Regions from separate parts of the Streptomyces sp. NPDC046859 genome, predicted to be linked through region 3. Evidence: riboswitches for the same ligand, from Rfam matches in the RefSeq annotation. Region 3 holds a riboswitch; each other region holds the start of a gene.

Region 1 (6,560 bases), on a different contig from region 3:
CGCCGACAGGGCCTCGGCCAGGCCGCCCAGCTCCACGTGGACCACCAGGACCGGCTTGCCCGGCACCTGCTCCGCGGCCGACCGCAGCGCCTCGGCGAGCTCGGCGTCCCCGGTCGAGGCGTCGCCGATCGCCGGGATCGCGGTGACGACGACGGCGTCGCAGGCGTCGTCGGCGAGCGCGTGCGACAGGGCGGCGTGGAAGTCGGCGGCCGACGCCTGGGTCGTCAGGTCGAGCGGCGGCAGGGGCCGCAGTCCTTCGGCGAGGCAGGCGTCGTAGGTGAGCAGGCCGAGCGACTCGGAGTTGCCGAGGATCGCCACGCGGGGTCCGGCGGGCAGCGGCTGGCGGGCGAGCAGCAGTCCCGCGTCGACCAGCTCGGTGATCGTGTCGACGCGGATCACGCCGGCCTGGCGCAGCAGCGCGGACACGGTGGCGTGCGGCAGCCGGGTGACGCGGACGGTGTGCCCCTGCGGGGCGGCGCCGCCGTGCCGGGCGCCCTGCACCACGACCAGGGGTTTCGCCGCCGCCGTGCGCCGGGCGAGGCGGGTGAACTTGCGGGGGTTGCCGATGGACTCCAGGTACATGAGGACGACGTCGGTGTCGGGGTCGTCGTACCAGTACTGGAGGACGTCGTTGCCGCTGACGTCGGCGCGGTTGCCGGACGAGACGAACGTGGACACGCCGGTGACGCCGGTGACACCGCCGCCGCGGCGGTGCAGCCGGGACAGCAGCGCGATGCCGATGGCGCCGGACTGCGCGAACAGCCCGATCCGGCCCGGGCGGGGCATCTCGGGGGCGAGGGAGGCGTTGAGGCTGACGTCCTCGGAGGTGTTGATGACACCGAAGGCGTTGGGGCCGATGATGCGCATGCCGTAGCTGCGCGCCTGCCGTACGAGGGCGCGCTGCCGCTCGCGCCCTTCGGGTCCGCTCTCGGCGTATCCGGCGGCGAGGACGACCAGCCCCTGGACGCCGTGCGCGCCGCACTCGGCGACGACCTCGGGCACGTGCTCGGCCGGGACGGCGACGACCGCGAGGTCGACCTGCTCCTCTATCTCGCGCACGGACCGGTGCGCGGGCACCCCGTCGATCTCCTGCAGGTCCTTGGGGAACGCCTTGTTCACCGCGTACACCCGGCCGGTGAACCGGGCGTCCGTGATGTTGCCGAGGACGCCGCGGCCGACGCCGCCGGGGGTGCGGCCGACTCCGATGACGGCGACGGAGCCGGGCGCCAGGAGGCGCTGCACGGACCGGGCCTCGGCGCGCTGCTCCCGCCCGTACTGCACGGCGAGCGAGCGGTCGGTGGGCTCCAGGTCGAACTCCAGGTGGACGACGCCGTCCTCGAAGCTGCGCTTCTGGGTGTACCCGGCGTCCGTGAACACCTTGATCATCTTGGTGTTGGCGGGCAGCACCTCGGCCGCGAACCGGCGGATGCCGCGCTCCCGGGCGACCGCGGCGATGTGCTCGAGCAGGGCGGAGGCGACCCCGCGTCCCTGGTGGGCGTCCTGGACGAGGAAGGCGACCTCGGCCTCGTCGGCGGGGGCGGACGCGGGCGTCCCGTCGGCGCCGATGCGGTCGTACCGTACGGTGGCGATGAACTCGCCGCCCACCGTGGCGGCGAGTCCCACCCGGTCCACGAAGTCGTGGTGGGTGAACCGGTGGACGTCCTTGGCGGACAGGCGCGGGTAGGGCGCGAAGAAGCGGTAGTACTTCGACTCGTCCGACACCTGCTCGTAGAAGCTGACCAGGCGCTCGGCGTCGTCGACGGTGATGGGGCGGATGCGCGCGGTGCCGCCGTCGCGCAGCACCACGTCGGCTTCCCAGTGGGCGGGGTACACGTGCCGGTCCGAGGCGCTCTGCATGGGGCCAGGTTACGGCTCGCGCACGGCACCGGCGCGAGGCAGGCTGTTCCCGACGTCCCACCGGCTCCGGCGGTCGTCGAGGCAGCGGCACCCGGGCCGTTCCGCCGGGCACCCCTGGTGTGGGAAACTGGTCTAGACAACCCTGAACACCGAAGGGCAGCAACACATGGCTGAGCGCCGCGTCAACGTCGGCTGGGCCGAGGGTCTCCACGCCCGCCCCGCCTCCATCTTCGTCCGGGCCGCCACGGCCACCGGCGTCCCGGTGACCATCGCCAAGGCCGACGGCAACCCCGTCAACGCGGCCTCCATGCTGGCGGTCCTGGGCCTCGGTGCCCAGGGCGGGGAGGAGATCGTCCTCGCCTCCGACGCCGAGGGTGCGGACGCCGCCCTCGACCGTCTCGCCAAGCTGGTCGCCGAGGGCCTCGAGGAGCTGCCCGAGACGGTCTGAGCGGCCCGAGCGGGCCTCCCGCACGGCACGGAAGCCGCGTCCGCCTTTCCGACGGGCGCGGCTTCGCCTTTCCCGGCCGGCTCGCGTGGAATTTCACGGCGGCAGGCTGCGGAATTCCCCGGACAGCCGGAAAAGGGCAGCGTGAATTCGCCGCCCCGGAATTGCTCTTCTTTGTATACGGTGGCTGTGTTAATCGCGCAGGCTCGGCATGTTTACGGCATGTTGCGAATTCCTCACACGCTCCGCGCGGTCGCTCCCGGAGCCGAAGCGCAGCCGGTGCGCGGACAGCCCGCGCTCGGTGTGCAGGGCGGTGAGCGCGCGGGCGCGTTCACCGTCGCCGCGCGCCACCGCGTCGACGATCGCGCCGTGCTCCGCCCAGGACTCCACCGGGTCGGCGGACGCCTCCACGGCGAACATCCAGGCGATCTTGTGGCGCAGCAGGGTCAGCGTCGAGGTCAGCGCGGTACTGCCGGACGCCTGGGCCAGCGTCTCGTGGAACCAGCCGCCCAGCGAGCGCAGATCCTCGCTGTTGCCGCGCCTGGCCCGCTCCTGACCCAGCCTGACCAGGCCGCGCAGCACCTTCAGATGGGCCTCCGTGCGCCGCTGGGCGGCCCGGGCGGCGCCGAGCGGCTCCAGCAGAGTGCGCATCTCCAGCACGTCGGCCGCCTCCTGCTCGGTTGGCTCGGCCACGCACGCGCCCGCGTGCCGGCGGGTCACCACGAAGCCCTCCGCCTCCAGGGTGCGCAGCGCCTCGCGCACGGGGACGCGGGAGACGCCGTAGCGGCGGGCGAGGACTTCCTCCGTGAGACGGCCGCCGCGCTCCAGGACACCGGCGACGATGTCGTCCCGGATCGCGGTGCACACCGAGTGCGCCGGAATACGCATGCCGACCTCCGCCTTAATCCCCGTGAAACGTCGACGAATGACGTGTGTTCAGCGACTCTATGGCAAGAAGCGTGAATTTCCGACGGCGGGCCGGAATCCATGGATATTTTTTGGACAGCCGTTGTCCAGAAAGACCGAAAGCCCCGGCTCGGGAGCCGGGGCTGCGGTAAGGCGGGCGGAGGCGTCAGAGGGCGACGCCGTGCGCGCGCAGGTAGGCGATCGGGTCGATGTCGGAGCCGTACTCGGCGGTGGTGCGCGCCTCGAAGTGCAGATGCGGCCCGGTGACGTTGCCGGTGGCGCCGGACAGGCCGATCTGCTGGCCGGGGGTGACCGTCTGGCCCACCGAGACGCCGACCGACGACAGGTGCCCGTACTGGGTGTAGGTGCCGTCGTTCATCTTGATCACGACGTTGTTGCCGTAGGCGCCGCCCCAGCCGGCCTCGACGACGGTGCCCGCGCCGACCGCGTGCACGGAGGTGCCGCTGGCGGCGTGGAAGTCGATGCCGGTGTGGCTGCCGGAGGACCAGACCGCGCCGCCGGACCGGTACGCGGTGGACACGTACGAACCGGCTATCGGGGCCACGTAGGACAGCAGGCGCTTGCGCTCGGCCTCCCGCGCGGCCCGCTCCTTCGCCTCCCGCTCCTGCTTGGCCTTCTCGGCGGCCTTGTGCCGCGCGGCCTCCTGGGCGGCCTCCTTGCGGGCGGCGGCCTCGGCGGCGGCCCGCTCCTGGGCGGCGGCCTGCGCGTCGATCTGGGTGGCGATGGAGTCCTCGACGACGACGACCGGGATGAGGCCGGTCTGCTCCGCGGCGGGCTCGGCGGCCAGCGCGGGGGCGGCGAGGGTGCCCACGACGCCGGTGGCGGTGATGGCGGCGACACCGGCCGCACGGGCCGTGGTGCGCTCGAACCGGCCGGGCTTGCGGTGCTTCCCGGAGGGGCGGTTCTTCCCCGTGGCGCAGCTGAACGCCATGTGGTGGCTGGTCCTTTCCTTCCCTCTCGCCTACCGGGTTAGCTGACGGGTTCGGAGCAGGAAGGTCTCCTACGGACCCCCTCGCGGCTGCGCGGGCGTCCGATTCACCCCAGGGACTGCGATGGGTCCCCGGCTCCCCTGGCTCGCGCCATACGGGGACTCGGCGATGACTGTCCGGTGCCGCGGGCGCGGCGCACTGCCTGACGGACAGCCCGGATGACGCTAAGCGGGGCCGCGTTCAATTCCCAAACGGAACGCGGCTTTTGTAGCGCATCCCACAGGGCAGACAGGCAACCTCCGCCCCAATTCGGGCATAAGGGAGCCCTGGTGACTTTGCCGTCACCAGGGCTCCCCTCGCGCGCGGGCCCGCCGCGGGGCCGGCGGGTGCTCTACTCGGCCGTCACGACGGTGACTTCACCGATGCCGAGGGCCTCGACGGGCTCCCGGATCGCCGAGGCGTCGCCGACGAGAACCGTGACGAGGCGGTCCGCCGGGAAGGCGCTCACGACGGCGGCCGTGGCCTCGACGGTTCCGGTGGCGGCGAGCTGCTGGTACAGCTTCGCCTGGAAGTCGTCGGGCAGGTACTGCTCGACCTGGTCGGCCAGGGTGCCCGCCACGGCGGCGGCCGTCTCGTACTTCAGCGGCGCCACCCCGACGAGGTTCTGCACGGCGAAGTCCCGCTCGGCGTCGGTGAGTCCGTCGGCCGCGATCCCCCGCAGGACGGTCCACAGGTCGTCCAGGGCGGGGCCGGTGTTGGGCGTGTCGACGGAACCGGTGATGGCGAGCATCGAGGCGCCGGTGCCGTCCGGCGCCGAGCGCAGGACCTGCCCGAACGCGCGCACGCCGTAGGTGTAGCCCTTCTCCTCGCGCAGCACCTTGTCCAGGCGGGAGGTGAGGGTGCCGCCGAGGCAGTACGTGCCGAGGACCTGCGCCGGCCACACGCGGTCGTGCCGGTCCGGGCCGATCCGGCCGATCAGCAGCTGCGTCTGGACGGCGCCGGGACGGTCCACGATGACGACGCGCCCGGTGTCGTCCGCGGTGACCGGCGGGACGGGCCGCGGCTCGCCCTGCGAACCGGTCCAGGCGCCCAGGCTGTCCCCGAGCAGGGTGTCGAGGTCGACGTCGGTGAGGTCGCCGACGACCACGACCGTGGAGGTGGCGGGGCGCACGTGCCGCTCGAAGAAGGCGCGTACGCCCGCGGAGTCGATGCCGGCGACGGTCTCCTCGGTGCCCTGGCGCGGGCGGGACATACGCGAGGACGCCGGGAACAGCTGCCGGGCGAGCTCCTTGGCGGCCCGCCGCGAGGGGTTGGCCAGCTCGTGCGGGATCTCGTCCAGGCGGTTGCGCACCAGGCGCTCCACCTCGGCGTCGGCGAACAGCGGCGCCCGGAGCGCGTCGGCGAGCAGGTCCAGCGCCTTCGGCAGCCGGGAGACCGGCACCTCCAGGCTGACGCGGACGCCGGGGTGGTCGGCGTAGGCGTCGAGGGTTGCGCCACAGCGCTCCAGCTCGGCGGCGAACTCCTCGGCCGTGTGCTTGTCGGTGCCCTCGGACAGGGCCCGCGCCATGATCGTGGCGATACCGTCCAGGCCCGCGGGCTCGGCGTCGAGCGGGGTGTCGAGGAGGACCTCGACGGCGACGACCTGCTGTCCGGGGCGGTGGCAGCACAGCACCGTCAGGCCGTTGTCCAGGGTGCCGCGCTCGGGGGCCGGGAACGCCCAGGGCCGGGGCGCGCCGGCCTGGGGCTGCGGGTGGAACTCCATGCTGGCGAGCTCGGTCACTGCGCCGACTCCTCGTTCTCGTCGGTGGCGGGGGCTTGGGCGTCCTCGGCCTCACCGGCCACCGGCTCGTACACCAGCACCGCGCGGTTGTCCGGGCGCAGCCGGGCCTGGGCGACCGCCTGCACCTCCTCGGCGGTGACGTCGAGCACGCGCCGCACGGCGGTGAAGGCGAGCTGTGGGTCGCCGAACAGGACTGCGTAGCGGCACAGTTCGTCCGCGCGGCCGGCGCAGGTGCCGAGCCGGTCCAGCCACTCGCGCTCCAGCTGCGCCTGCGCGCGCTCCATCTCCTCGGCGGTGGGGCCCTCCGCGGCGAAGCGGGCGAGCTCCTCGTCGACGGCCGCCTCGATCACGGGCACCTCGACGTCACCGGAGGTCTTCACGTCCAGCCAGCCGAGGGAGGGCGCGCCGGCCAGGCGGAGCAGGCCGAAGCCGGCCGCCACGGCCGTACGGTCGCGCCGCACGAGCCGGTTGTAGAGGCGGGAGGACTCGCCGCCGCCGAGGACGGTCAGCGCCAGGTCGGCGGCGTCGGCCTCGCGGGTGCCGTCGCTCGGGAGGCGGTAGGCGGCCATCATCGCGCGCGCGGGGACGTTCTCCTCGACGACCTCGCGCAGCTCCTCGCCGA
Region 2 (6,560 bases), on a different contig from region 3:
GTCCCGCCCGGCGACGTGCGCGGTGCCGTCGACGGTGACCGACGTCGTGTCGTCGACCGCCTTCAGCGCCTCCTCGGTGAGCTCCTTGGGAGTGGCCGGAACCTCGTCGAGCTTCCCGTGGCCCTCGGCCTTCTCCCGCTCGGCCTCATCGGCGGTGGCGTGGAAGACCTCGTCCGACTTGCTGTCGTAGCCCCAGACGTCCTTGCCGTTGTGGATGAGGCTGTACTCGGAGGCGTTGTCCAGCAGGGACAGCTTCTGCCGGTCGTCGCCGTCGACGGCGACCCGCAGCGTGTGCGTGCCGGAGGCCAGCTCGCTCAGCTTCGCCGAGGGGTCGGCGGACGAGCCGTCGCCCGAGCCCGACCCGGTGAGGCCCGAGGCGAGACCCGACTCCAGCCCACCGAGGTCGGGCAGCCCCAGATCCGTGGTGATCTTGAACGTGCCGGACAGCTGCTGCACGTCCGACTTGGCGATCTTCTCGACCAGTTGCTGCGCGGTGAGGTCCGGCAGGTCCGGGTCCCCGGCGTCGGCGAGCGCCGGGACCAGCCCGATCGTCGCCGCCGCGATCCCCACCACCGTGACCGGGACGACGTACCGAGCGGCCTTGCGCCGACCCGCGCGCAGGTCGTCGCCCTCCCCCGCGGTCGTACTGTCGTCGACTTCGTACGGTGCCATGTGTGCCCTACCTCCGTCGTCGGCGGCGGCCGTCCGTTCGTCTGTCGCCCGCGAGTCTCACGACCCGGCAAGGTCCACCCCTGAGCCGCCATTCTCACCCGAATCGGTGAGGAGTGGTGTTTCCGTGATGTCCATCTGACCAAATCGGTCAGGGAGTTTCGTCAACCTGCGGAGCCAACTCCGTGTACACCTGCGGTATGACGCCGGAGGGGTGGACCTCCCCCGACCCGTAGGGGTCGGGGGGTGGGGCGAGGAGGGGAAGGGTGGCCGCGGGGGCAGTGCCGCGGCAGGGACGCCGGGCTTCAGGCGGCCCGGTGCACGACGGCGTCGCACAGCTCCATCAGGGCGGCCTTCGCGTCGTTCTCCGGCAGGGGCGCCAGCGCGGCGCGCGCGTCCTCCGCGTAGCGGACCGTGTCCCGCCGGGCCTGCTCCAGCGCCGGGTGCTCACGCAGGGCGGCCAGCGCCTCGGCGAGCCGGGCGTCCTCGCTCAGGTCGGAGTCCAGCAGCTCGCACAGGGCGATGTCCTCGGGCAGCCCCAGACGCTCCGCGCGCTCCCGCAGCCGCAGCACCGGCAGGGTCGGGATGCCCTCGCGCAGATCGGTGCCGGGTGTCTTCCCGGACTCGCGGGAGTCGCTCGCGATGTCCAGGACGTCGTCCGCGAGCTGGAAGGCGACGCCGAGCCGCTCCCCGTACTGGGTGAGCACGTCGACCACGGTCTCGTCGGCGCCGGACATCATCGCCCCGAAGCGGCAGGACACCGCCACCAGCGACCCGGTCTTGCCGCTCAGCACGTCGAGGTAGTGCTCCACGGGGTCCCGGCCGTCCTGCGGCCCGGCCGTCTCCAGGATCTGGCCCGTGACCAGCCGCTCGAACGCCTCCGCCTGCACCCGCACCGCCTCGGGCCCGAGGTCGGCCAGGATGTGCGAGGCGCGCGCGAAGAGGAAGTCGCCGGTGAGGACCGCGACGGAGTTCCCCCAGCGGGTGTTCGCGCTGTCGACCCCGCGCCGGACCTCGGCCTCGTCCATCACGTCGTCGTGGTACAGCGTCGCCAGATGGGTCAGCTCCACCACCACGGCCGACGGCACGATCCCCGGGGCGTACGGGTCCCCGAAGCGCGCGGCGAGCATCACCAGCAGCGGCCGGAAGCGCTTTCCGCCCGCCCGCACCAGGTGCTGGGCGGCCCCGGTGATGAAGGGGACCTCACTCTTGGTGGCTTCGAGCAGTCCCTCCTCGACGGCCGCCAATCCGGCCTGGACATCGGCTTCCAGAGCCTGGTCCCGCACGCTCAGCCCGAACGGCCCGACGACGGTCACGAGGGGTCTCCTGTCTGCTGGTGTCTTTCGGCTGGTTACACGGTTTGTCGATAGGTCGCTGCCATCACTCAAGTCAGCGTATCCGGTCACGTTTCGATCACCGATGCCGCCCACCCGTCCACCACGGGCGACATCGGTTCACGGTCGGTATGTTTTTTGATCACCCGATAAGGATGGACATTCATCGTTTTATCGGTACGTCACTGTGTGTAGCCACCCACTCCCCCACGCTTTCCCGAACCGAAACTGCGTTCGACTCTTTGAGGGATACGCCGCGGGTCCGCGCGACACCCCCGCTCCCGTCTACCCCGACCCGCCCTCCGGACGCCTCCACGCCTCCTCAACGACCGACACGAAGGGCGAGGTTCCTGCGAGCCGGCGAGCCGGGCGCGCCGCCACCCTTTCGCACCTTTTGCTCCGCACCCGCAAAACGGACTCTCCGGACTCAAGGGGCAGATGGGCGCGTTGACAGTGAGTTTTTCACGTGCAGGCAATAACAGGGGAGTTGGAGCCATTGCCCGATTTGCCGCTGTTGTGATCTCCGTGAGTTGGGTCACGCGACCCCGCATCGGCCCCTCCGCCGCCGGAGCCCGTCGACCCCTTGCCACAAAAGCGAGTTGAGAATTGGCAACCGCAAAGGATCAAGCGCCCCATACGCCTCAGACCATGGTCAACTAGCACGTCAGGTGATTGCGGCACTTGTTCCCTACATGTGCTGTCGCATACGTTCCCGCTCTGTCGGGCGGACGCCGAATCCTGCCGCCGCCCGAGTCATCCACCTACACAACGCACTCGCACGGCAGGAGCGGGGGACCCAGGTAAGTCGCCGTACCGCACGCCTCGATGGCGCGCCGGGACGGCTAGGGGTGAAGTCACGTCGTCCTACGGCGGCGTGGCCGGGCAGCTCCCGCCCGAACCCGACAGCTCACCTCGCAGGCGCCGGAGAGGAACAGCGCCATGTCCCGAGGCAAGCACCGCCGCACCCGTACCAGCCCGTTCGCCCGGCGCGTCATCGCCGCCGGAGCCGGTACCGCCGCTCTCGCGCTCCCCCTGCTGGGCGCGACCACCGCGAGCGCCGCCGAGCCCGCCAAGGCCCCCACCGTGGCCAAGGTCGGCTCCGTCAGCTACACCACCAAGAAGGGCGACACCCTGTACGGGATCGCCGACCGCTACGACGCCCAGGGCGGCTGGCAGCAGCTCTACAAGGACAACCGCAAGGCCATCGGCGACGACCCCCGGCTGATCCACCCGGGTGTCGACCTGAAGGTCCGGAGCACGAAGAAGGCCGAGCCGTCGAAGGCGAGCACGGCGTCCGCCCCCGTCAAGAAGTCCGCCGTCGCCCAGGCCACCCAGGCCTCCGCGAAGACGTACGCCGACAACCTCGACGGCTGGATCCGCGAGGCGCTCGACATCATGGCGCAGAAGGGGATCCCCGGTTCCTACGAGGGCATCCACCGCAACATCATGCGTGAGTCGTCGGGCAACCCGGCCGCCATCAACAACTGGGACTCCAACGCGATCGCGGGCACCCCGTCCAAGGGTCTCCTCCAGGTCATCGACCCCACCTTCGCGACGTACCACGTGCCGGGCACCGCGTACGACCCGTTCGACCCGGTCGCGAACATCACGGCCGCCTGCAACTACGCGGCCGCTCGCTACGGTTCGATCGACAACGTGAACGGCCCCTACTGAGCCGTGCCGGCTCTCCCCCTCCCATAGGGGGAACTTGCCGCCGGGGACCTCTAGTAGGGGAACTCGGCCAGGCTGCGGGCGAACAGTCTCTCGAGGACGACGGCGATGCCGTCGTCCTCGTTGGACAAGGTGATCTCGTCCGCGACCGACTTGAGTTCGGGATGCGCGTTGGCCATCGCCACACCGTGGGCGGCCCAGTCGAACATGGGGATGTCGTTGGGCATGTCCCCGAAGGCGATGGTCTCGTGCGGGCCCAGGCCGAGATGCTCGGCGGCGAGCGCGAGGCCGGTCGCCTTCGTGATGCCGCTCGGCTGGAGTTCGACGGTGCCCGGCCCCGACATCGTGACCGTCGCCAGCGAACCCACCACCGCGCGGGCCGTCGCCGCCAACTCGTCGTCCGACAGAGTCGGATGGCGCAGCAGCACCTTGCTGATCGGCTCGCACCACAGGTCCTCGCGGTGCCGCACCCGCACCGCCGGCAGCGTCGGGTGGGGCATCAGATAGCCCGGCTCGATGAGCGTGAGCCCCTCGACTCCGTCCTGGTCGACGGCCGCGTACACCTGCCCCACCTCGGCCTCGATCTTGCCGAGGGCGGTCTCCGCCAGGTCCCGCTCCAGGGTGATGGACCACAGCAGCCGGTCCTGGCCGGCGTCGTAGAGCTGCGCGCCCTGCCCGCACACCGCCAGTCCCCTGCTGCCCATGACCTCCAGGAGGGGCCGCACCCTGGGTGCCGGCCGTCCCGTCACCACGAGATGCTGGGCACCGGCCATCGCCGCCTGCGCGAGCGCCACGAGGGACCGGTCGGAGAGTGTGTCGTCACCTCGGAGGAGGGTTCCGTCCAGGTCAGTGGCGATGAGTGAATATGCGATCGGTGCGGCCATGATCAGAGAATACGGACAGGAAGCCCCATCGACTCGACCTGAACCGGACGGCTGCTCTGTTCACATGAGTTGACACCCGTTCCGGTCCCAGTTGTGTCCGAGCGCGCGCAACTCGCGCCCGTTTATGGCGGTTTCGCCCTTGCGGGGTCTTCGAGGGTCCTACGGCCGCCGAGTTGCGGCCGCTCGCCCGGTGAAGGGGACGGACGACCGGGGCGAGCCGGGGGGAAGCCGATCGCCTGCCCGGAGGATTCACCCTGCCCAAGACCGCCACCTCACCCGTAACGTGGGCCCGACCACATGGCTTACGGAGCGTATGAGAGTGAGGCAGTACCCCATGCCCCCCTTCGATCTCCCCGAGGGCGACCCCTTCGGCGCGCACAACCTTCCGTACGGCGTCTTCTCCCTCCCGGGCCCGGACTCCGCGCGCCGGGTGGGCGTCCGGCTCGGCGACCACGTCCTCGACGCGGGGAGGGCGGCCCGGGCGCTCGACTCGCCGTACGCCCCGCTGCTCGCCCAGGAGTCGCTGAACCCGCTGCTCGCCGCGGGCCGCACCACCTGGTCGGACGTGCGGCGGGCGCTGACCGCCTGGGTGACGGTCCCGGCGCACCAGGAGGCCATCGCGGACCTGTTCCACCCGCTCTCCTCCGTGACGCTGCACCTTCCGTTCGACGTCGCGGACTACGTCGACTTCTACGCCTCCGAGAACCACGCCCGGAACGTCGGCCGGATCTTCCGCCCGGACGCCGAGGACTCCCTCACCCCCAACTGGAAGCACCTGCCGATCGGCTACCACGGCCGCTCCGGCACGGTGGTGGTCTCCGGCACGGACGTCGTACGGCCCTCGGGCCAGCGCAAGGCCCCCACCGACCCGGCCCCCGTCTTCGGCCCGTCGGTCCGCCTGGACATCGAGGCCGAGGTCGGCTTCGTCGTGGGCAAGCCGTCCGCGATGGGCGCGCCGGTCCCGCTGGGCGACTTCCGTGAGCACGTCTTCGGCCTGTGCCTGCTCAACGACTGGTCGGCGCGTGACATCCAGGCCTGGGAGTACGTCCCCCTCGGCCCGTTCCTCGGCAAGTCCTTCGCCACGTCGGTGTCGGCCTGGATCACCCCGCTGGACGCCCTGGAGGAGGCCGCGACGGCGCCGCCCGAGCGCACCCACCCGCTGCTGCCCTACCTCGACGACTCCGGCGACGAGACCGAACCCGGCGGCTACGACCTGCGCATCTCCGTGGCGATCAACGGCCACGTGGTCTCCGAGCCCCCGTTCTCCACCATGTACTGGACGGCCGCCCAGCAGCTCGCCCACATGACGGTGAACGGCGCCTCCCTGCGCACCGGCGACCTGTACGGCTCCGGCACGGTCAGCGGCCCCACCGAGCGTGAGCGCGGTTCCCTCCTGGAGCTGACCTGGAACGGCCGCGACCCGCTCGAACTCCCCGACGGCAAGCGGACGTTCCTCGAGGACGGCGACGTTGTCACTCTGTCCGCGTGGGCCCCCGGCCCGGGCGGTGTGCGGGTGGGCCTGGGCGAGGTCACCGGACGGATCGTGGCCGGCTGAGGCGCGGGCGCCAAGTGGGCGGAGCACGCCCGTGGATCCGTCGGCTCCTTCCCGCTGACTCCCACGGGCCGCACCGTCATACTGGCTGGCGGTGGGAGGCGCACCCCTCGGGGTGCCCGCGGCCCGCCGCCCCGCACCGTCGTCCACGCACTGTCCCTGACCAGGATCCGGAGCCCCTGGCATGACCGTCTGCCTGCTCCTGCTGAGCATCGTCGGCCTGACGGCCGCCGTTCCCGTCCCGCGCGTCCTGACCCGGGCCGCCTGGCCGGAACGGGACCCCGTGGTCGCGCTGTGGGTGTGGCAGTGCCTCGTCGCCACCGTCCTGCTGTGCTGCGTGACGGCGCTCGCCCTGGGCACCGCCGCCGTCTTCGGCACCGCCCGCGCGCAGCTGTTCGCCCCGGCGCCGGCGTCCGTGACGGAGGCGTACGACCTCTCCGCAGCCCCGGC
Region 3 (6,560 bases):
GCGGGTGTTCGTCTTCGGTGTGCTGCTCTTCGTCCTGGCCTCGCTGCTCGGCGGGCTCTCCCAGAACGAGTGGCAACTCCTCGGCGCCCGCGCGCTCCAGGGCGTCGGCGGTGCCATCGCCTCCCCGACCTCGCTGGCGCTGATCAGCACGACCTTCCCCGAAGGGCCGCAACGCAACCGGGCATTCGGTGTCTTCGCGGCGGTCTCGGCGGGCGGCGGCGCGATCGGGCTGCTCGCCGGCGGCATGCTCGTGGAGTGGCTCAACTGGCGCTGGGTGCTGTTCGTCAACGTGCCCATCGGTCTGCTCATCGTGCTCGCCACGCCCCGCTGGATCCGGGAGTCCGAGCGGCACGCCGGGCACTTCGACATCCTGGGTGCGGCGACCTCCACCATCGGCATGGTGCTTCTCGTCTACGGCTTCATCCGCGCCGCACAGGACGGCTGGCGGGACGCGTTGACCCTCGGCGCGTTCGGGGCGGCCGTCGTCTTCCTGCTGCTGTTCGTCCTGGTCGAGCAGCGCTCCAGACAGCCGATCACCCCCCTGCACATGTTCGCCGACCGCAACCGCGCGGGCACCTACGGCATCATGCTGAGCCTCGCCGCCGCGATCTTCGGGATGTTCTTCTTCCTGACGCTGTTCGTGCAGAACGTGCTCGGCTTCAGCCCGCTCCAGGCCGGGTTGGCCTTCCTCCCGGTGAGCGCCGTCATCGCGGTCGGCGCCGGGATCGCCTCCCGGCTTCTGCCCAGGTACGGTCCCAAACCGTTCATGGTGACGGGGGCGATCCTCGCTGCCGCCGGGCTGGCCTGGCTGACCCTGACCGACGTCCATTCGACCTATCTGGGCAGCGTCCTCGGGCCCATGCTCGTCTTCAGCCTCGGTATGGGCATGGAGTTCGTCTCCCTCACGCTGATGGCGCTGTCCGACGTGACGCCCGAGGAGACCGGTGCCGCCTCCGGGCTTCTCAACGCCACCCAGCAGGTGGGCGGCTCGCTGGGCCTGTCCATCCTGGTCACCATGTACGGAACGGCCAGCAACAACGAGGCCGACAAACAGATCCCGGCTTTCCTGGCCCAGGCCACCCCGCTGGAACGGCTGCGCTTCGAACGCACCGGACAGCTCCCGGCACCGTTCGCCGGCGAGATCCTGACCGCGGGTGTCTCCGCCGCCTTCATCACGGCCGCGATCTTCACCGCGATCGCCGCGGTCATCGCCCTGCTCGTCATCCAGGTGCGCCCCTCGGACCTCGAACGCCTCCGGGGCGGTGGCGTGCCCGCGGCATAGACCGTCACGCGGAGTGCCCTCGACAGAGCCTGCGCACCACCCCGACCGGTGTGACGACGTTCACCCCCATGTGGCAGCACGTAGTGAATGCATTACACAACAGGCGCGTAAGGGACGGTAGTGCAGGCATCACGCGACCGCGGAGGTTTCGATGCGACCTTTCACCCTGAACTACGCCCTCCCCAGAGGCGCGGACCAAACGGTGACGCCGTATCACTTCGACCCGGCCCGGCAGTTGAACATGCTGCCCGACGGGCGACCGGCCGTCAGTGACCCGGATCTCCTGCTCGCCGCCGGCACGACGACGTCGACGGCCGGTTCCGCCACCCACTTCGACGACTGACGAACCGGCCGGCGCATGACGGTACTGATCCTCACGTCCGAGGAGGACGTGACCGCCGACATGGTGGTGAACGAACTGCACGCGACGGGGACGCCCGTGCTGCGGCTGGACCCCGCCGACCTGCCCGGCAAGGCCGTGCTGTCCGCGGACTACGCCCACGGTGACTTCGACGGGCATCTGTCGGTCAACGGGCACGTGCTGTCGATGGGAGGACTGCGCTCCATCTGGGTGCGCAGGCCCGGAGAACCGGCCGCCCACGCGCCGGACCCCTCGCCCTGGCTGACCGCCGAGACCCGGCAGGCGCTGTACGGCATGCTGCACTCGGCCGCCGCCCGATGGATGAACCATCCCCGCAACGCGGACCAGGCCCGCCTCAAGCCCTGGCAGCTGAGGCTCGGCCACCTCAGCGGATTCGCCGTGCCGCCCACGGTGTTCACGACGGCCCCGCGGCTGGCGCGCGCGTTCGTCGAGCAGCACAAGGAGGTCGTGGTGAAGTCCGCCTCCGGACCGCCGCCCGGTGAGCCGCCCCTGGCCCTGCCCACCACCTTGGTCGGCCCCGACGCGGACTTCTCCGCCGTCGCGGCCGGGCCGGCCCTGCTCCAGCGGTACGTCCCCAAGGAGGCGGACATCCGGCTGACCTGCGTCGGCACCAGACTGTTCGCCGCGCGCAAGACGGCCGAACCCGACCAGATCGACGGACGGTACGGCGACACCGGACACCCCTGGGAGCCGGTCCCGGTGCCGGACCGCATCGGCAAGGCGGTGCACGAGTACGTCACTCTTGCCGGACTGGCGTACGCCGCCTTCGACTTCGCGGAGGACAAAGACGGCATCTGGTGGTTCCTGGAGTGCAACCAGGGAGGCCAGTTCGGCTTCGTCGAGCTGGAGACCGGGCAGCCGATCGCGGCCGCGGTCGCCGACTGGCTCGCCCTGCAGCGCCGGCCCGACCGGCGCGGCCCGGAAGGCCGCCACTGACCCCCCGGACGACCGCCGAAGGCGTCCCGGACGGACCCGCCCCGCTCCGCCCCACCCGGCGGTGGCGGGGCGGTCGTCGTACGGCGCCGGGGTGACGTCGTCTCAGGCGGGCCGGATCGCGCTGTGGATCGCGGCCTCTCCGGCGTACTCGATGGACTCCTCGCGGATGACGGTGCCGGGGCCCGGGGCGTGGATCATCATGCCGTTCCCGGAGTAGATGCCGACATGGCCGGCGTGGTACAGGACCAGGTCGCCGGGCTCCAGCTGGGTCAGGGCGACGCCCTGCCCGGCGGTGGCCTGCTCCTGGGCGGTGCGGGGGAGCGCGATACCGGCGGCCTTCCAGGCGGCCTGGGTGAGCCCGGGCCCGTCGAAGGTGTTCGGTCCCGTCGTCCCCCAGACACAAGGCTTGCCGACCTGGGCCCGGGCGAACTCCAGCGCCCTCAGCGCCCGAGTGTCCTGCGGAACCGCCACGGGGGCGGGAGCCGGAGCGGCGGCCTGGAAGCTCCCGGTCAGCGGGGCCGCCGGGAAGCCGCCGGTCTGGGTGACGGCCGGGAAGCCGCCGGTCTGGTCGATCGCGGGGAAGTTCCCGGTCTGGTCGACGGCGGGGAAGCTCCCGGTCTGGGCCGCTGCCGGAAAGCCGCCGGTCTGGTCGATCGCGGGGAAGTTCCCGGTCTGGTCGACCGCGGGAAAACTGCCGGTCTGGGCCGCTGCCGGAAAGCCGCCGGTCTGGGTCGCCGCCGGGAAGCCGCCGGTCTGGGTGACGGCCGGGAAGCCGCCGGTCTGGTCGATCGCGGGGAAGTTCCCGGTTCGGTCGACCGCAGGGAAGCTCCCGGTCTGGGCCACGCCGGGAAAACTCCCGGTCTGGGTGACGGCGGGAAAGCCGCCGGTCTGGTCGACCGCGGGGTAGCTCCCGGTCTGGGCCACGGCGGGAAAACTCCCGGTCGGGTCGACCATGGGGAAGCTTCCGGTCCGGCCGGCCCCGGCGAACCCGGCGTCCGGGGCGGCGAACACCTGCGGGGCACTCGCCGTCCCCATGGCCGGCGTCGACTGGTGACCAGGGGCGGCAGGGAACAAGGTGTCCACCGGCGGCGCGGGCAGAGCCGTCGTCCCCGGAGGGACCGTCGTCAGATCGGCGGGGCTCTGCGCCTCCAGGGCGTCCCACCGGGTCTGCGCCGCGGGCGGGAACGATGCCGGGGCAGCCGGCGGGGCCTCCAGGGCCGGGGTGGTACGGCCTGCGCGCGCGGACAACAGTTCGCGCGCCTGTGCCAGCTTGCGCAGGCTGCGTTCCTTGCTCGCGCGCAGCACGGACCGCTGCGCCGCTTCCGGATCCGCGGTGGCCGGGGCGGGCAGCGCCGGGGCCGCCCCGGATTCGAGGGCCGGCGTGGTCGCCGCGGGCAGCGCCGCGACCGGACCCGCGGTGAGTTCTCCCATGACTGCCGAGCGGGCGGTTCCGGCCGTCAACTCGGCGACCGGTGCGGACGATCCGGCGGGCAGCTCCAAAGCGGTGCGGCCGGATATCTCCCGTGCGCCGTCGCCGGCCGACGGGCGTGCGGACCGGGCCGGGGCGGACCGCTCCGGCATCCGGTCCCTCGGCAGCACGGCCGGAACCGTCGGGCCCAGCTTGGACCGGGCGACGTCGAACCACTGCCGGGCCACCTCGTCGAGCGGGGCCGAGCCCCGGCCGCCGTCACCGTCACGCCCCGAGGTCGCCGGGCCGCCCGCGCGCTTGCGCGGTCCCGTCGACGAGGCGCGGGTGGCGTTGAAGGTCCCGGTGTCGGTCTCGGCCCGGTCGTAGAGCGAGCTGACCCGCCGGCTGACCTCCTCGCGGCTCGGTCCCTCGTCCGCCTGGGCGGCACCGGCCGACTGGCCGAGCAGGGCCACCGAGGTGAGGGCTGCTGCCGAGGCGAGCGCGGAGTTGCGCATACCGGTGCGTTCCGGCGCCATGGGCGACGTGCTCCTTCCGTACTCCGCCTACCGAGTTAGCTGACGGGTTCGGGCGTTCGCGTCGGAAGGTGTGCCCTACGACCCGGCCCGTCACGGCCTCGGGTCGATTCACCCCATGGTTCGGTTGGGTCCCCGGTTCCGCGGCCCCGCAGGGCACGCCGATTCGGCGGAGGCCGCTCGTCCCGACGGGGTCCGCCGGAGTTCAACGCGCGTCCTGAGCCGATAACTTAGCCAACTTGTGTGCCTGCAGTGAAGGTTGACGTGCGAAATGTCCGATACGTTTCTGTGACCTTCGACGCCGGTGGCTGCGATCGGGTCGGTTCGCGTCACGGCGCGCCCGCGTGGTCACGCAGGGTAGTGACGCCGTTGGTCTCAAGGGTCTTGCTCCACTCGGCGAAACACGTCACACTGGCACCGAACGAATGGTCGGTTGGGAAGCGGGAGCGATGACGACCTCACACTCCACCGAGGCGCCCCCACAAGGGCCGCTTGAGGAGCACTTCGACGCGACGATCGCGCGCGACCAGCGCGTCGAGCCGCGGGACTGGATGCCGGACGGCTACCGCAACACGCTGATCCGGCAGATCGCGCAGCACGCCCACTCGGAGATCATCGGCATGCAGCCGGAGGGTGAGTGGATCACCAAGGCGCCCTCGCTGCGCCGCAAGGCGATCCTCTTCGCGAAGGTGCAGGACGAGGCCGGTCACGGCCTGTACCTGTACTCGGCCGCCGAGACCCTGGGCGCCGACCGCGCCGACCTGACCGACCGGCTCATCGAGGGCCGCCAGAAGTACTCCTCGATCTTCAACTACCCCACGACGAGCTTCGCCGACGTCGGCGTCATCGGCTGGTTCGTGGACGGCGCCGCGATCTGCAACCAGGTGCCGCTGTGCCGCAGCTCCTACGGCCCGTACGCGCGCGCGATGGTGCGGATCTGCAAGGAGGAGTCGTTCCACCAGCGGCAGGGCTACGAGCTGCTGATGACGATGATGCGCGGCACCGAGGCCCAGCGGGAGATGGTCCAGGACGCTGTGAACCGCTGGTGGTGGCCCTCCCTGATGATGTTCGGGCCGCCCGACGACTCCTCGCCCAACTCCGCCCGCTCGATGGCCTGGAAGATCAAACGGCACAGCAACGACGAGCTGCGCCAGCGGTTCGTCGACATGACGGTCCCGCAGGCCGAGAAGCTCGGCGTCACCCTGCCCGACCCGGAGCTGCGCTGGAACGCCGAGCGCGGCCACCACGACTTCGGCACGCCCGACTGGGACGAGCTGATGCGGGTCATCAAGGGTGACGGCCCGTGCAACGCACTGCGGGTGGAACGACGCAGGAGCGCCCACGAAGAGGGCGCCTGGGTGCGGGAGGCGGCCACTGCCCACGCGGCCAAGCAGGCCGCCCGCGCGGAGAAGGGAGCGGTGGCATGAGCACCGGAAAGCAGGACTGGCCGCTGTACGAGGTGTTCGTCCGGGGCAAGCGCGGACTGAACCACGTCCACGTCGGCTCGCTGCACGCCGCCGACGACCGGATGGCGCTGACCCACGCCCGCGACCTGTACACCCGGCGGAACGAGGGCGTCAGCATCTGGGTCGTGCGCTCCGAGCACATCGCCGCCTCCACCCGCGACGAGAAGGACCCGTTCTTCGCGCCCAGCGCCGACAAGGTCTACCGCCACCCCACCTTCTACGACATCCCCGACGACGTCCCCCACATCTGAAGGAGAGGGCATGAGTGACGACCACGTCTACCTGACCCTCGCCGAGGGACACGAGGACGACACCCGCTGGGCCTACGGCACCGGCTTCGAGGACCCGCTGCACGGCGTGGACACCACCATCCCGGACGACGTCGACGCCGCCGCGCTCGCCGCGCTGTGCGTCGCGCTGGGCGACGACGCGCTCGTCTCGGCGCAGCGCCTGGGGGAGTGGGTCACCCGCGCCCCCGAGCTGGAGGAGGAGGTCGCGCTCGCCAACATCGGCCTCGACCTGCTCGGGCAGGCCCGGCTGCTCTACTCCCGCG

What was found. Region 3 has a riboswitch for cyclic di-AMP ahead of ABZ899_RS15800 (C40 family peptidase). Riboswitches for the same ligand answer to the same signal wherever they lie in the genome.
Positions count from the first base shown of each region.
Region 1: another riboswitch for cyclic di-AMP. It lies ahead of ABZ899_RS17555 (M23 family metallopeptidase); the one in region 3 lies ahead of ABZ899_RS15800 (C40 family peptidase).
Region 2: another riboswitch for cyclic di-AMP. It lies ahead of ABZ899_RS21690 (transglycosylase SLT domain-containing protein); the one in region 3 lies ahead of ABZ899_RS15800 (C40 family peptidase).

Region 1 is NZ_JBEYXR010000010.1:132,224-138,783, reverse strand. Features, by position in the region: gene ABZ899_RS17570 (GNAT family N-acetyltransferase) at 1-1,857, opposite strand, end outside; gene ABZ899_RS17565 (HPr family phosphocarrier protein) at 2,024-2,305, shown strand; gene ABZ899_RS17560 (GntR family transcriptional regulator) at 2,495-3,190, opposite strand; gene ABZ899_RS17555 (M23 family metallopeptidase) at 3,375-4,160, opposite strand; cyclic di-AMP (ydaO/yuaA leader) riboswitch at 4,173-4,336, opposite strand; gene ABZ899_RS17550 (pitrilysin family protein) at 4,550-5,938, opposite strand; gene ABZ899_RS17545 (pitrilysin family protein) at 5,935-6,560, opposite strand, start outside.
Region 2 is NZ_JBEYXR010000014.1:93,534-100,093, forward strand. Features, by position in the region: gene ABZ899_RS21680 (DUF2092 domain-containing protein) at 1-672, opposite strand, end outside; gene ABZ899_RS21685 (polyprenyl synthetase family protein) at 975-1,985, opposite strand; cyclic di-AMP (ydaO/yuaA leader) riboswitch at 2,763-2,937, shown strand; gene ABZ899_RS21690 (transglycosylase SLT domain-containing protein) at 2,943-3,677, shown strand; gene ABZ899_RS21695 (HAD family hydrolase) at 3,728-4,558, opposite strand; gene fahA (fumarylacetoacetase) at 4,893-6,113, shown strand; gene ABZ899_RS21705 (M56 family metallopeptidase) at 6,295-6,560, shown strand, end outside.
Region 3 is NZ_JBEYXR010000009.1:34,355-40,914, reverse strand. Features, by position in the region: gene ABZ899_RS15815 (MFS transporter) at 1-1,282, shown strand, start outside; gene tgmA (putative ATP-grasp-modified RiPP) at 1,434-1,625, shown strand; gene tgmB (ATP-grasp ribosomal peptide maturase) at 1,641-2,600, shown strand; gene ABZ899_RS15800 (C40 family peptidase) at 2,703-4,544, opposite strand; cyclic di-AMP (ydaO/yuaA leader) riboswitch at 4,553-4,723, opposite strand; gene paaA (1,2-phenylacetyl-CoA epoxidase subunit PaaA) at 4,991-5,968, shown strand; gene paaB (1,2-phenylacetyl-CoA epoxidase subunit PaaB) at 5,965-6,258, shown strand; gene paaC (1,2-phenylacetyl-CoA epoxidase subunit PaaC) at 6,269-6,560, shown strand, end outside.